Regions from separate parts of the Glutamicibacter sp. FBE19 genome, predicted to be linked through region 1. Evidence: riboswitches for the same ligand, from Rfam matches in the RefSeq annotation. Region 1 holds a riboswitch; the other holds the start of a gene.
The links. A riboswitch is a leader RNA that binds a small molecule or an ion and turns the genes downstream of it on or off. The one in region 1 is predicted to bind S-adenosylmethionine.
Positions count from the first base shown of each region.

Region 2: it holds a riboswitch for S-adenosylmethionine, as region 1 does, so the genes downstream of both, H6F58_RS09235 (methionine ABC transporter ATP-binding protein) here and H6F58_RS14925 (flavin reductase family protein) in region 1, are expected to answer to the same signal.

Region 1 is NZ_JACKQN010000010.1:106,438-113,986, reverse strand. It holds gene H6F58_RS14940 (MFS transporter) at 1-710, opposite strand, end outside; gene H6F58_RS14935 (ZIP family zinc transporter) at 734-1,477, opposite strand; gene dnaB (replicative DNA helicase) at 1,539-2,894, opposite strand; gene H6F58_RS14925 (flavin reductase family protein) at 3,554-4,054, opposite strand; SAM riboswitch class IV at 4,152-4,269, opposite strand; gene H6F58_RS14920 (PaaI family thioesterase) at 4,641-5,057, shown strand; gene H6F58_RS14915 (dihydrofolate reductase family protein) at 5,103-5,693, shown strand; gene H6F58_RS14910 (PQQ-dependent sugar dehydrogenase) at 5,701-6,765, shown strand; gene H6F58_RS14905 (acetyl-CoA hydrolase/transferase family protein) at 6,762-7,549, opposite strand, start outside.
Region 2 is NZ_JACKQN010000004.1:221,691-229,239, forward strand. It holds gene H6F58_RS09220 (acyl-CoA dehydrogenase family protein) at 1-497, opposite strand, end outside; gene H6F58_RS09225 (MetQ/NlpA family ABC transporter substrate-binding protein) at 591-1,463, opposite strand; gene H6F58_RS09230 (methionine ABC transporter permease) at 1,506-2,222, opposite strand; gene H6F58_RS09235 (methionine ABC transporter ATP-binding protein) at 2,239-3,045, opposite strand; SAM riboswitch class I at 3,131-3,220, opposite strand; gene H6F58_RS09240 (SDR family oxidoreductase) at 3,505-4,368, shown strand; gene ggt (gamma-glutamyltransferase) at 4,586-6,409, shown strand; gene H6F58_RS09250 (LLM class flavin-dependent oxidoreductase) at 6,495-7,549, opposite strand, start outside.

The DNA of each region.
Region 1 (7,549 bases):
TTCGAATTGCCCAGCAGATTCATGGAGATCACGGCAAGCCCGGTCAGCCCGGCAAGCCCCAGGCGCTTGACCGATACCGGACCAAGTTCCTGGTTGCGCTCGGAATCCAGGGAATTGAGCACCGGAACCATTGCGCAGAAGGCGACGATCACCAAGACGGCCACGCCGGAAAAGACCCAGCGCCAGCCGAGGTGCACCGCCATCAGGCCGGCCAGCCATGGGCCAACCATCGCTGGCAGCACCCACGCGGTGGCAAAGAGTGCAAAGATTTTTGAATGCAGCTGGCCTGGATAGGCACGGGCAATCAGCACGTAGATAGCCACGGTGATGGCACCGCCTCCGACGCCCTGCAGGATGCGCCCGCCAATAAGCATCGGCATATTCGCTGCGGAACCGCAGATCAGCAAGCCCACGCAGAAAATCGCGACGCTAATGAACAAGGGATGCTTCGGTCCCCAGCGGTCGGTGACTTCACCGGCGGCAACCATGCCGAGCATGCCACTGGCAATCGGGGCGGCAAAGGCCAGTGCAAAATAGCGTTCGCCGTTGAGCAGTTCGCTAACCATCGGCATCACGGTGGTGACCGCCATGGATTCAAAGGCAACGAGGAACACCAGAACAAACATGCCCATGGTGGTGGCCAAGAATTGCGGTGCGTAAATGGTTTCTGTAGCTGGCGCAGGATTGTGGCTACTACGTCTTAGGGGCATGCCCTAATCATGCCAGTTTTCTGCTATCCGCCCAGAACATGCAGGGCGAAGGCCGACAGGAAGCCTCCGGTGACCAGCAGCCCGGTGTAGTCATGTTCAACAGAATAGGCTTCGGGAATCATCGAGTCGGCAATCATGGTCAGGATTCCACCTGCGGCAACTGCCGTGGCGAAGGCCAGGGCTTCTTCAGGCATGGATTGCATGGCCAGTGCCCCGACAAAGGCAGCCAGCCCACAAGAAATCGCGATGGAACCCCACAGAAGGGCAATCGAGGAACCTTTGCGGCCGGCGCTCTTCATTTGAGCCGTGCTGGCCAGCCCTTCGGGAATGTTGGAAATGAAAATGGCAATGAGCATGGCGGGGTTGATGCTCGCGCTAGCTACAACGCTCAGGCCCAGTGCCACGGATTCGGGAATGCCGTCGATCAAGGCTCCCACCGCCAAAGCGGTGCCCGCAGGTTCGCCGCCCCGAGCGCTGCCCGAGGCTTTTTGACGCCTTGTGGTGCGCCAGGCCAGTACCCGATTGGCCGAGAAATACAGCGCGGCGCCCACCACCACACCGGCCGCGGTTGCCAGGAGCCCGCCAGTTTCGAAGGCCTCGAGTACAAGCTCGAAGCTCAGTGCACTGACCAGCACTCCTGCGCCGAAGGCCATGATCGCGCAAACCCAGACCTTCGGAATTTTCAGCCACCAGGCGGCGCCAGATCCCAGCAACAGCGCCGATCCGGCTACCGTGCCCCAAAGCAAGGCCTGCAAAGAAGCGAACATGGCACCCACTATAGCCAGCAAGCCGCCGGCTTAGTAGCTGCCATGTCGGTTCTGACTGGGATTAACCCTCGGAGGACATATTGCTGAAGCGCGAGTAGTGGCCTTGGAATGCCACGGTGATGGTTTTGGTGGGACCGGCACGGTGCTTGGCGATGATCACGTCGGCCTCGCCTGGACGGTTTTCCTTGTCATACACATCATCACGATGCAGCAGGATTACCATATCGGCGTCCTGCTCAATGGAACCGGATTCACGAAGATCCGAAACCATTGGCCGCTTATCGGTTCGCTGTTCGGAACCACGGTTCAGCTGCGACAGCGCGATCAGCGGAACATCGAGCTCCTTGGCCAGCAGCTTGAGGTTACGCGAGAACTCGGAAACTTCCTGCTGGCGTGATTCCACGCGCTTGCCCGAACTCATCAGCTGCAGGTAGTCGAGGATGATCATGCGCAGCTCATTGCGCTGCTTCAGGCGGCGGCACTTTGCGCGGATTTCCATCATGGACATATTCGGCGAATCGTCGATGAACAGCGGCGCTTCATTCAACCGGCCCATGGTGGTGGCAATCTTGGTCCACTGCGCGTCCTCCACCGAACCCTTGCGCAGGTCCTGGAGCTGGATGGAGGCTTCTGCCGAAAGCAGGCGCATCGCAATTTCATTGCGGCCCATTTCCAGGGAGAAGAAGACGGTGGCCATGTTGTTCTTGATGGCGGCGGACCGGGCGAAGTCCAGTGCGAAGGTCGACTTACCCACTGCAGGACGGGCCGCGATGATGATCATCTGGCCGCCCTTCAGGCCCTGGGTCAGCTCGTCGAATTCGTAGAACCCGGTGGGCACGCCGGTGATGCCGTCGCCGGCGTTCGCGGCGTTTTCGATTTCGTCTACGGTGCCTTCGATGATGTCCGAGAGGCGTACGTAGTCTTCGCTGCTGCGGTTTTCCGCAACCTTGTAAACCTCGGCTTGCGCTTCGTTGACAATGGCATCGACTTCTCCATCGGGCGAGTAGCCCATCTGGACGATGCGGGTTCCGGCGTCCACCAGGCGGCGCAAGACGGCGCGCTCGCGCACGATTTCTGCATAGTAGCCGGCGTTAGCGGCGGTGGGCACCTGCTGAATGAGGTTGTGAAGGTAGGCAGCGCCACCCACGCGGGAAATTTCGCCGCGCTTGGTCAGCAAGTCGGCCACGGTCACGGCATCGGCAGGTTCGCCTCGGCCGTACAAATCGATAATGGCTTCGTAGATGGATTCGTGAGCCGGACGGTAGAAGTCGGTTCCGCGCAGCGCCTCAACGACGTCGGCGATGGCGTCCTTGGATAGCATCATGCCACCGAGCACGGACATCTCGGCTTCGACGTCCTGTGGCGGCTTGCGCCCTGCGTCGGATTCTCGTCCTTCGTAAACCGGCTCAGCACTCATTGCAGACACTTCCATCCCCTATTGACCCCAGGGGGAAAAATCTTCCTTGCCAGATGGCAACGTTCCAACCTGCTAGTTGATGCCAACAGTTCAATGGATTACGTCTGTGGATATTTCTGCCCCAAAGCCAACAGTAGGGCCGATGTTTACCCACGTAAACCCCATTATCCACAGGTCTTGTGCATAACATACCCTCAGCTGTGGACTAGCCTGTTCACTGTCTGGGGAGAACCCTGTGGATTATTGTCAAGTACCCAACAGTAATAGTTATTGACTAGGCTTTTTGTATTTTCACATCTGTGGACAGGTAAATATTTTATTGAAGATAGCGATATGTTCCCAGTAGTTATCAACACCCAAAAACGCCCGCAATACAGGGTTTATTGCAGTTTTCACACAGTTCTGCACATCATGCCCACAGTCGTGTGGATAACCATGTGGATATCTACGGAATCATAAAAGGCTTAGTCACCGGCCTTTAGCACGGCCAACTCGGCAAGTTATGGCCAATAGTCCACATTTTCGCGTAGCGGTCGCGATCCACACCGTGGATAACTATTTGCCTGGCGTTGAACGCGTCCCGAAACGCGACAAGGCCCGGAGCAGATCACCATCAGGGAATCCACGCCGGGCCTTCGGGAAACTACCCCTCAGAAGATTTAGACGAGCTCAGGAACTGGGATTGAATGAAATCGGGAATCATGGAAGATCTGCGGCGAGTGCAGTGATGTGTGATGCCCATGCACCTCCAAAAGCACAACCCAGTGGTCACCAGCTTCGACTTCGTTGTAAATCGACGTTTCCAGCCAGAGGGTGGACTCTTCAATGAACAGAGCGCCCTGCTCGGAAACCACGGTATCCACGCCGAGGAATCGATCGCCCTTCTTCGAAGCGATCTGCGCGCAGACCCCTCCATTGAGATCGCTGAGAACCGAAACACCAATGTGGCTGGCCTCGCGCAGTTTCGGCCAGGTGTTGGAGGTCTTCTGGACTGCAAACATCACCAATGCCGGCTCCAGCGAAACCCCGACAGTGAATGAGGATGCAACGATGCCGGTTTTCACGCCGTCCACTTCTGCACACAGAGCGGCCACGCCTGAGGGATGTTGAGCGAAAACCTTGCGTAGGGTTAGCGGGTCAAGTTCACGATTCAATGACATGGCTCGATTCCTTCGGTTCTTGCCCACCGCGTCAGACCCAGCGGGAACAGCGGTTCGGGATGATCCGAATCCGGTTGCCACTGAGGTTTCACGCCGTGCGCGGTACTTGTTCTGACACTATTTGGCGCAAAACCGAATCCTCACCTGGAGCACCCCACTACCGTTGAGAGGGTTGCCGATCAGCAAGCCAGGGCTTTTAGCTGATGCTCTTGATTCTGCTTAAAACAATATGACTCATGACGAAGCACCGTCAAACAATTCACTTCTCAAATCGCAATATTCAACAAAATATTCGACAGTGGCTCAGTTTTAGGGTCACGGAACAGTCCTTTATTCACCAATTCGGACCGCTTCAGGCACTTCAGCCGGCCATGAAGGTGTGATCTTCGTCGTAACGCATTAACTTATGGCACGGCTAAATATCTTCCGGCATCTGCGCTTCGTGGAAAATCGGCGCCAGGGTTCGCCATCAAGGATCTTCCCGCAAGGATTGCCGCGTACTTCAGCAGGTAAAGTGCAAATAATTGAACCGCAAGCCCCACCACTCGAACAGGCGCACCGCGCCCCGACACTTTTGGAGTCACCCGTGAGTTCCCCAGCACAGCGAATCCCCGACAAGACCAGCCGCTTCACTGACAGCATTGGCCTGGTCTTTGACGACATCACCGCCACTTCCGTGCGAGGCCATGCCGATCTCAATGAAGAGCACCACACCCCGTGGGGCGTCGTACATGGAGGTGTCTATGCCTCCATGATTGAAAGCGCCGGCAGCGTTGGCGCCAGCTACGCGGTCTCAGAGCGCAATCAATTTGCTGTGGGCGTTCACAATGCCACCGACTTCCTGCGTCCCACTACCGGTGCGCGCGTGCAGGTTGCGGCCAAGGCGCTGTTCCAAGGCAAGACCCAGCAGTTGTGGGAAGTTGTCATCACCGACGAGGCCAGCGGAAAGGAACTCTCGCGCGGACAATTGCGCACCCAAAACGTAGATATGCCCAGCGCCTGAGCGTATCCTAGGTGGCACCTAGCGGATCAGCTTCGGAGGCTTGCCATGAGTGCCACCTATACCTTTGACGTGTTCAGCAGCCTTGATGGCTTCGGCAGTGCAGGCAGCGATTGGGGTGGCTACTGGGGAAAACAGGGGCCAGAGCTGTTGGCCCATCGCCTCGGGCTCTACACTCCCCCATGCCGCATGGTTTTCGGAGCCAACACCTTCCGCTTGTTTAGTCTCTTCTGGGCAGAAATCGAGATGAATCCCGAGGTTGAAGACGCGTGGGGCGTGGCTTTGCACGACAAGCCCGCCACCGTCATCTCCACCACCTTGGTTGAGCCGCTGTCTTGGCCTAATGCCACGCTGGAGCGCGCTGATGCCTTGGAAGTCGTCGCCCAGCTCAAGGAAACCTCAGATGTGCCGCTGCGCTCCCACGGTTCCCTGGCCATGAACCATTCGCTGCTGGCGGCAGGTCTTGTGGACTTCATCCAGGTGAGCATCTTCCCGGTGCTGACCGGGCATAGCGGCTCTGCTCCGGTACTCGGAGGGGTCGACGACTATGACCTGGAACTTGTCGATTCAAAGCTTTTGGACGGGCGGATCCAGGAACTGACGTATCGCCCGACGCGCCATCAGCCGGCGCACGCATAGCCACCCGATGAAGCACATCCGGGACACATGCCTGCTGCTCGGCGCAGTGTTCCTCGCCGGATGCTCCACGCCAACACCACTTCCAAGTCCAGCTGCCGAATCGCACACCGCTCCAGAACCACTGGCCACCGGCTTGGAAGCTCCGTGGTCCATGGTCTACGTCCAGGACAGCTTGCTGGTCAGCGAACGCGATTCCGGGAGGATCCTGGAGGTTTCGCAGTCCGGACAGAGCCGCGAAGTGGCCCGGATCGATGATCTCGCAGCGAGAGGCGAAGGCGGGCTGCTGGGCCTGGCCTTCCTAGCGCCGGACCAGCTCTACGCGTATTCCACCGCGGAATCCGGTAACCGCATTCAGCAATTCACCGTGCAAGGCAGCGCCGGAAACCTGTCATTGTCGGCTCCGCGGACCCTGCTGGATTCCCTGCCCTCGGCCAATATCCACAACGGCGGGCGGCTGGCCATCGGACCGGATGGAATGCTCTACGCGAGCGTGGGCGATGCGTCCAACCCTGGGCAAGCCCAGGACCTGCAGGCGCTGGGCGGCAAGATCCTGCGCATGGCACCCGATGGAAGCGTCCCGGAGGACAATCCCTTCGAGAATTCCCTCGTCTACAGCTATGGGCACCGCAATGTGCAGGGCCTGGCATGGAGCGATGATGGCACCATGTATGCCAGCGAATTCGGGCAAAACACCTTCGACGAACTGAACATCATCAAGGCCGGCGGGAACTATGGCTGGCCCGAAGTCGAGGGGAAGGGCGGCGCAGATCGGCAGTACACCGACCCGATTGCGCAGTGGTCCCCTGCCGAGGCCAGCCCCAGCGGCATCGCGATCCTAGATGGCACCGCCTACCTGGCGAATCTGCGCGGCGAAGTGCTGCGCGCGGTGGAACTGGACGCGCCGGCCATCGAGCAGGAATTGCTCGATGGCCGGCTCGGCCGGCTGCGCGATGTGCTGGTGGATCCTGGCGGCTCGCTGCTGGTGCTGACGAACAACACCGACGGGCGCGGCCGGCCAGGGACGGGTGATGACCGGATCGTGCGCATCGATCCCGGCCAGCCCGGCGGCTAGCTGGCCGGGCGCATATCCCCGGTCTGCTCGAAGCGCTGGTGCCAGGACAGGGCCTCGCCCAGCAGGTGCGGGGTGTGCTTGCCGTAGCTTTGCCTGCAGGCCCGGTCGAAGTAGTCCTGCAGCAGCCCCCGGTAGTCCGGATGCGCGCAGTTCTCGATAACCTGTTGGGCGCGCTGCTTGGGCGACAGGCCGCGCAGATCGGCCAGGCCCTGTTCGGTAATCAGGATCATGGTGTCGTGCTCGGTGTGGTCCACATGCGATGCGAAGGGCACGATGCCCGAGATCTTGCCGCCCTTGGCGGTGGACGGGGACATGAACACCGACAGGTAGCCGTTGCGGGCGAAGTCGCCGGACCCGCCGATGCCATTCATGACATGGGAGCCCAGGACGTTGGTGGAGTTCACATTGCCGTAGATGTCGGCCTCGATCATCCCGTTCAGGGCGATGCAGCCCAGCCGCCGGATGATCTCGGGGTGGTTGGAGATCTCCTGGGCGCGCAGCAGGATGCGCTCGCGGTAGTGCTCGACATTGCGGTTGAATTCCTCGATGCCCTCGGCAGACAGCGAGAAGCTGGTGGCCGAGGCGAACTCGATGGTGCCGTCCTTGATCAGCTGGAGCATGCCATCCTGGATGACCTCCGTGTAGGCGGCCAAGGACTTGTAGCCGCCGCGGGACAGGCCCGCCAGCACGGCGTTGGCGATGTTGCCGACGCCCGACTGCAGCGGTAGCAGCTTCTCGGTCAGCCGGCCGGCACGGATCTCCGAGTCCAGGAAGCCCAGCAGGT
Region 2 (7,549 bases), on a different contig from region 1:
ACAATCCAGTCGGCAAAAATCGACCCTGTGGTGTAGTACTTTTCGCCATGCAGAACCCAGCCGCCAGCCTTCTTCACCAGTTTGGTATTTGTGGTGCCCAAAGCATTGCCACCGCGCTCGGTGGCGGCATTGCCGAAGATCTGCCCCTCAAGCACCTTGGGGAACCAGCGGTCCTGGAATTCTGCTGGCTGCAGGGAGATGGTTTCAACGAAGGAGAAGTGGCTGCGAAGCAGGTGCGCCACGTTGGAGTCCGCTGCAGCCAGCTCGATCAGCAAGCGGAACAGGTGCTCATGGCGAATCGGTGATCCTCCATGGCTCTCTGGCACGCGCAGCGTGGTAAATCCGGCCTCTTTGAGCCACTGCACCTGCTCAAAGGGCAGGATGCGCCTTTGTTCCCGCTCGCGGCTGCCTTCGGCGATTCGGGCGAAGACCGCGCTGAAGCGGTCGAGAAGCTCCTGATATCTGCTCTCGGCAGCTGCCGTGGCGACAATCGTCATTGGTTCTCCCTGCAGGACGTCGATAATTTGAGTACTAGGTCGGAAAAGTGGCGGCCCCGCGACGCGGAAAAGCCGCGTCGCGGGGCCTATGGCCTACTTGTTCCAGGTCGCGAAGTCTGCTTCCAGATCGCGATCCCATGGGGTGCCCAGCGCACCGTCAAGATAGCTCGCATACCATTCGCGCACCTCGTCGGAATGGTAGGCCTCTTCCAGGGCCTTGCCCTTTTCGGTGTCCATGAAGTCTGGCTTCGCGGCGATGATGTTGATATATGGCAGCGCCTCTTCTTCCTTTTCGAAGAGCAGCGCATCCTTCGGGGTGAGCCCGATTTCCGCACCGAGGCGGGCGAAGAGGAATCCTGCATCCACGTCGGGAAGCGTCTTGGACAGCGACTGCTGATCCACCTCGACAAATTTGAAGTTCTTGGGGTTCTCCAGGATGTCGTTCTGCGACAGGTGGATCACGCTCTTGCCTTCGGTGACCTTCAAGAGCCCGGCCCGATCCAGCAGCGCCAACGCGCGGCCGTTGTTGGCGGTATCCACAGGAAGGGCAATGGTCGCACCGTTGGGCAGGTCCTTGATGTCGTCGTACTTCTTCGAGTACACGCCTGCCGGCGAGCTGTACATGTAGAAGGCCGGCTCCACGTCGACGTTCTGGTCCTTCTTGAATTGTTCAAGGTAGGCACCGTGCTGGAAGAAGTTGGCATCGTATTCGCCGTTGGACACCACGTGGTTTGGCTGCACGATGTCGGTGACATAGGTGGCTTCCAGGGTCCAGCCCTTTTCAGCCAGCAGCTTCTGGGCGATTTTGGTTGGTTCCTGGGATGGAGCCGATTCGGTGACGATGACCTTGATGGTCTTATCCCCCGAGCTGGCCTCTGGGCCGCCTACCAGGCCGCAAGAAGTCAGTGCGAGAATTGCGGCGGAGCCGGCGGTGAAGGTCAAAAAGGTGCGGCGGGATAAAGCCATGGTGTTGTCCTTTGATGAAATGCGAGTTGAGTGGTTCAGTGTTTAGCGCTTGTCAGCGGCGCGCGATAGCCGGGTTCCGAAGAATTGAACTGCGTGGACCAGCAGGATCATCAAGACGATGGCCAGCAGCATGACTCCGGTTTCATAGCGGTAGTAGCCGTAGCGGATGGCGAAGTCGCCGATGCCGCCGCCGCCAACGAGACCGGCCATGGCCGAGTACGAGATGAAGCTGACCGTCATGATGGTGATGGAAGACAGCAGCGCCGGCTTGGCTTCGACCAGCAGCACTTCGCGGATGATCTGCCCGCGCGTGGCTCCCATGGCCTGCGCGGCTTCGACCACTCCGTTGCCCAGCTGGCTGATGTTCTGCTCCACAAAACGGGCAAAATACGGGATCGCGTTGATGGTCAGCGGCACGATGACCGCGGCGGTGCCAATGGTCGTTCCCACAACAAATCGGGTGAACGGAATAATGGCGATCAGCAAGATGAGGAATGGGAAGGAGCGGATCGTATTCACCAGCCCGTCAACAATCTTGTGCACTCGCGGACGCGGGCGCAAGCCGTTGGGAGACATCGAATAGAGCCAGATGCCCAGCGGGGTTCCCAAGAGAATGGCGATCGGGATCGAAACCAGCAGCATCGCAAAGGTCTGTGCCATGGCCACCCAGATTTCCGGGGCCAGTTCCACAATGCGGTCAAGGCTGAATGCTGCTGCGCTGCCGTTGCTCGTGGCTAGCACTACTGAAGTGAAGTTCATTGGTAATCCAGGTTCTCTATACGCGGGTTACGTTGGCGGCAAGGTCTTGGGCCTGCTTGGGCTGGCGGTTCAGCGTGATTTCATCGCTGATCAGGTAGCGGCCGATAGGCGTCTTTGGTTCAAAGCCTGGTTCTTGCAGCGAGCTCAGGGCGAACTCTTCCACGACCGCGGCGTCTTCCATCACCGAGACCTTGTCGGCGATGGCCTTAATGACATTCATTTCGTGGGTGACGATAACGGTGGTGATGCCAAGGCTGGCGTTAATGTCGCTGAGGTACTGGAGCACCGAGGTAGTGGTTCGCGGATCCACCGCGCTGGTAGGTTCATCGCACAACAAGACCTTGGGCTCGGTGACCAGCGCGCGGGCGATGGAGATGCGCTGCTTCTGCCCACCCGAGAGCTGTCCAGGATAGGCGGACGCCTTGTCGGCGAGGTCCACGATGGATAGTGCTTCCAGGGCACGTTCGCGGCGTTGTTTCTTGGGCACACCGGCGAACTTCAGGTTCAGTTCAACGTTCTGTTGCGCGGTGCGATTGTTCAGCAGGTTGAAGTGCTGGAAGATCATCCCGATCTCATGGCGCTGCTTGCGCAACTCGCCTTCGCTCAGCCCGGTCAGTTCTACGCCGTCAACAAAGACCTGGCCCGAGGTCGGGCGCTGGAGCAAATTGATATTGCGCAACAGCGTGGATTTGCCGGCACCGGAAAAACCGATAATACCGTGAATGCTTCCGGCTTGAATATCCAGCGTGACATCCTTGACGGCCGTGAACTGGTCGCGGCCTTTGCCGAAGGTTGTTGTTACGTTCTCAAGACGAATCATCATCGCTCCCTTGATGCTTGGTTATGCGGAGCGTACTTCGCAAGAAACCATCTGCTGGGGACAGATTTTTCCGTCGCGAAGTGAAAGTACTCCATCGGTCCTGGCTGTAGCACCGCTCCCTTACGGGTGGTTGCTGCGACGTCGTTGAGCCAGATCTCTCAGTCGCTCTGGATGGTGTGTGTTCGGTTGTACCGCCCGAACAATTCAAGTCTGTCCTCCATGGATGCAAGCCGGCAAACGTTACGTCAATCAGCGTCATGAAGTCGCAGTTCGGACGGACCGGGAAAGGAATCACGCAATAATCCGCGTAGCAATACGAAATATTTCGTCACTTGCTCCCTTTAAGACGAAAAGGCTTGAAGAACTTGCACCTCTGGCCATCGATGCGCCAGCGATCATGGTGCGGGAATTCTGTGCTGGGCGCCGTGGTTGTACTGGAGTGCAAACCTACGAGAGGACTTCATGAAGATCGCAATTACCGGTGCCACCGGACAACTTGGACGACTGGTCATCGATGCATTGCTGCAGCGCGGAGCCGACCCCGCCCAGCTGGTTGCCATCGGCCGTTCGGAAGAGAAGCTGGAACCCCTGGCCGGCAAAGGTCTTCAGACGCGCGTCGCCGATTACAACGTGGAGGCCAGCCTGGTCGCCGCGCTGGAGGGCGTCGACAAGCTGTTGCTGGTTTCGAGCAGCGAAGTGGGCCAGCGGGCAACCCAGCATGAAAATGTCATCACCGCTGCGCAACGCGTCAACGTCAAGCTCATCGCCTACACCTCCATCGCCAATGCCCTCACCGGCAACATGAAACTGGCGCAGGAGCATATCGCCACCGAACACCTGCTGGCTGGTTCCGGCATCGGCTACGTCCTCTTGCGCAACGGCTGGTACACGGAAAATTACACCGATCAGCTCCTGGGCTACCTGAACAGCAAAGTCGTGCTCGGCGCCGCGGCCGACGGCAAGATCAGCGCCGCCACGCGCGCGGACTATGCCGAGGCGGCTGCTGCGGTATTGCTCTCGGAAGCCGGGGAAGCCGGGAAGATCTACGAACTGGGCGGGGACAAGCCTTTCACCCTCAGCCAGCTCGCCGGGGCTGTCGGCGCTGCCGCGGGACAAGATGTCGCCTACCAGGATATGGACCCTGAAAAGCTGGTTGAGATCTACACCGAATCAGGTGTTCCCGCGGTGTTCGCTGACATTCTGGTGGATACGGACCTGCGCATTCGCGAAGGCGCCCTGGAAGTGCATTCCGGGGACTTGGCACGGCTCATTGGCCGCGCGCCTACCTCCCTTGGCAAGGCGATCAAGGACGCCCTGGCCCGCTAAGGCAGGCTGGTATTTTCACCGTTGGAGGCAATCAGCCAGGACGATTCATGGGCCGCTGGTTGCCTCCGGGTTTTAACGGCATAGCGCAAAATAATCCTTCGACCAGCGCGGAAATAGAGCATGCAATACAAAATGGCGCGTGTCACAACGCTGGCGAATCCAGTCCTTCCCGTAAATTGACGCATACTTCATCCCCACCTTTTCAGGAGATCAGAGTATGCAACGATCAAGTTTGCGCGCCCTGGCTGGCGCCGCGATTCTCTCCCTGGGCCTTGGCGCATTCAGCGCGATCCCGGCGAGCGCCGATCCACGGCACACCGAAAAGAATCCCACGGCCACCGGCACCGGTGGCGCGGTCTCTTCGGTAGATCCGGAAGCATCAGCGGCAGGCATCGAGGTACTGCGCAAGGGAGGCAACGCGGTAGACGCCGCGGTCGCCACAGCGGCGGCGCTGGGCGTGACCGAACCATACAGCGCGGGTGTCGGCGGTGGCGGCTATTTCCTGTATTACGACGCGGCTTCCGGCAAGGTCAGCACCATCGATGGGCGTGAAACTGCCCCAGCTGCTACCCCTCAGGACGCATTTATTGATCCGGCGACCGGCGAGCCCTACAACTTCACTCCGGAACTGGTCACCAGCGGTGTTGCCGTGGGCGTTCCGGGGACCGTAGCCACCTGGCAGCGTGCCCTGGACAATTGGGGCTCGCAAAGCCTGAAGCAGGTGCTGCGTCCGGCGACCCAGGTGGCTTCCCGCGGTTTTGTTGTTGATGAGACCTTCCGGGAACAAACCTTGGACAACAAGGAACGCTTCGAAGCCTTCGGCTCCACCAGCAAGCTTTTCCTCCCCGGTGGCGATGCGCCACAGGTGGGGAGCATCTTCAAGAACCCCGAGCTGGCCGATACCTATCGCCTGCTGGCCAAGGAAGGCCCAAAGGCGTTCTACCACGGTGATCTGGCCTCCGAAATCTCCCAGACGGTCCAGGCCCCGCCCAAGGTCGAGGACACCAAGCTGCCGGTCCCTGCCGGTTTTGTCAGCACCGAGGACCTCGCCAACTATGAGGTGTCCGAGCAGAAGCCAACCACGGTGGACTATCGCGGGCTGGACATCTTCGGCATGGCTCCCTCCTCCAGCGGTGGCACCACCATTGGCGAATCGCTGAATATCCTGGGCAACTACGACCTGTCCTCCATGGAACCCGCCGACGCCTTGCACCACTACTTCGAGGCCACCGCGCTGGCCTATGCGGATCGCGGCAAATACGTGGGTGACCCCGCCTTTGTGGATGTGCCGACCGAGACCTTGACCAGCGAGCTCTTCGGCGCCGACCGGGCCTGCGCGATCAACCCCGATCAGGCGGCCGCCAAGCCGGTGGCCCCGGGCGACATCGAGAATTTTGATGGCCAATGCCCGGCAGCTGCCGCTGAGCCGGCCGTTGAGCATGACACCGAGAACATCTCCACCACCCACCTGTCGGTGGTGGACCGCTGGGGGAACGTCGTGTCCTACACGCTGACCATCGAGCAGACCGGAGGGTCGGGCATGGTGGTGCCGGGGCGGGGCTTCCTGCTGAACAATGAGCTCACAGACTTCTCCACGGTCTATGACCCGGAAGATCCAAACCGCCTTGAACCGGGCAAGCGCCCGCGCTCCTCGATGGCGCCAACCATCGTGCTGCGTGACGGCGAGCCGGTGATGGCCATCGGTTCCCCCGGTGGGTCAACCATCATCACCACGGTGCTGCAGACGCTGCTCAACCGCTACGACCTGGGCATGGATATCAGCGAAGCCATCGCCGCCCCGCGGGCCTCGCAGCGCAATACCGCAGCGGTGACCGCAGAACCGGAATTCATCGCCCAGTACGGTTCGGCCATGGAGGCCTTCGGGCACAAGCTCACCCCGGCCGGGGACTCCTTCACCCCGCAGGCAGAGATCGGCGCGGTGGAAGCGGTCCAGATCAATGAGGATGGAACGCTGACTGCGGCGGCCGAGCCGGTGCGCCGTGGCGGAGGATCTGCCATGGTGGTGAATCCCGCCAACTAGGCTCCGGAAATGGCATCGGCTCCGTCCACCCTTCAAGGTGGAGGGAGCCGATGCCATTTTGAGGCCAGGGCCTCAGGCGGGATGCCTAGCCCTTAGCTGGCAGGCGGTTGGAGATCTTGTACTGCGCGGCGCGGTGGGTCTCCTTCACCCGGTCCCCTTCGCCAAAGAGCTTGTTGCGCAGCGAGCCCTGGGCGTATTCGGTCTTGTAGGCGCCGCGAGCCTGCAGCTCGGGAACCACGTATTCGACAACGTCCTCGAAGGTTGCCGGGGTGACCGCGTAGGCCAGATTGAAACCGTCAACGTCGGTATAGTCCACCCAGTCGATGAGCTTCTCGGCCACCTCGGCGCCCGAGCCGACGGTGATCGGGCCGAAGCCGCCCACGCCCACCCATTCGGCCAACTGGCGGATCGTCCACGGGTTGCCGTCGTCGCCGCTGGCCTTCTGGAAGGTTTCCACGGTGGACTGGATGGCGTTGGACTTCAGGTTGGCGCCCAATGGCTCATCCGGGTTCAGCTCCGACAGGTCAATGCCCATCCAGCCGGAGATCAGGACCTGTGCACCTTCAACGTCCGCATAGGACTTGTAATCCTCGTACTTGGCCTGGGCCTTCTCAGACGTCTCATCGGTGATGATGGTCTGCATCGCGAAGATCTTCACATCGTAGCGGTCGCGGCCGGCGGCCTCTGCGGCATCGCGGATCTTGGTGACGGTGGCCTTGAGGATTTCACGGGTCGGGCTGGTGACAAATACTGCTTCAGCGTTTTCCGAGGCGAACTTGATGCCGCGCGACGAGGCGCCGGCCTGGTAGATCACCGGGGTGCGCTGGATGGAAGGCTCGGTGATGGCGATTCCGGGCACCTTGAAGAATTTTCCTTCGTGCTCGATGCTGTGCACCTTGGCCGGGTCCGTATAGATCCCGGTTTCCTTGTTGTTCTGCACGGCGTCGTCTTCCCACGAGCCTTCGAGCAGCTTGTAGACGACCTCGAGGTATTCATCGGCGTGGTTGTACCGCTCGTCGTGCTCCATCTGGTCTTCCTGGCCCATGTTGCGGGCGGCCGATGGCAGGTACCCGGTCACGACATTCCAGCCCACGCGGCCGTTGGTCAGGTGGTCCAGGGTGGCCAGGCGGCGGGCGAAAG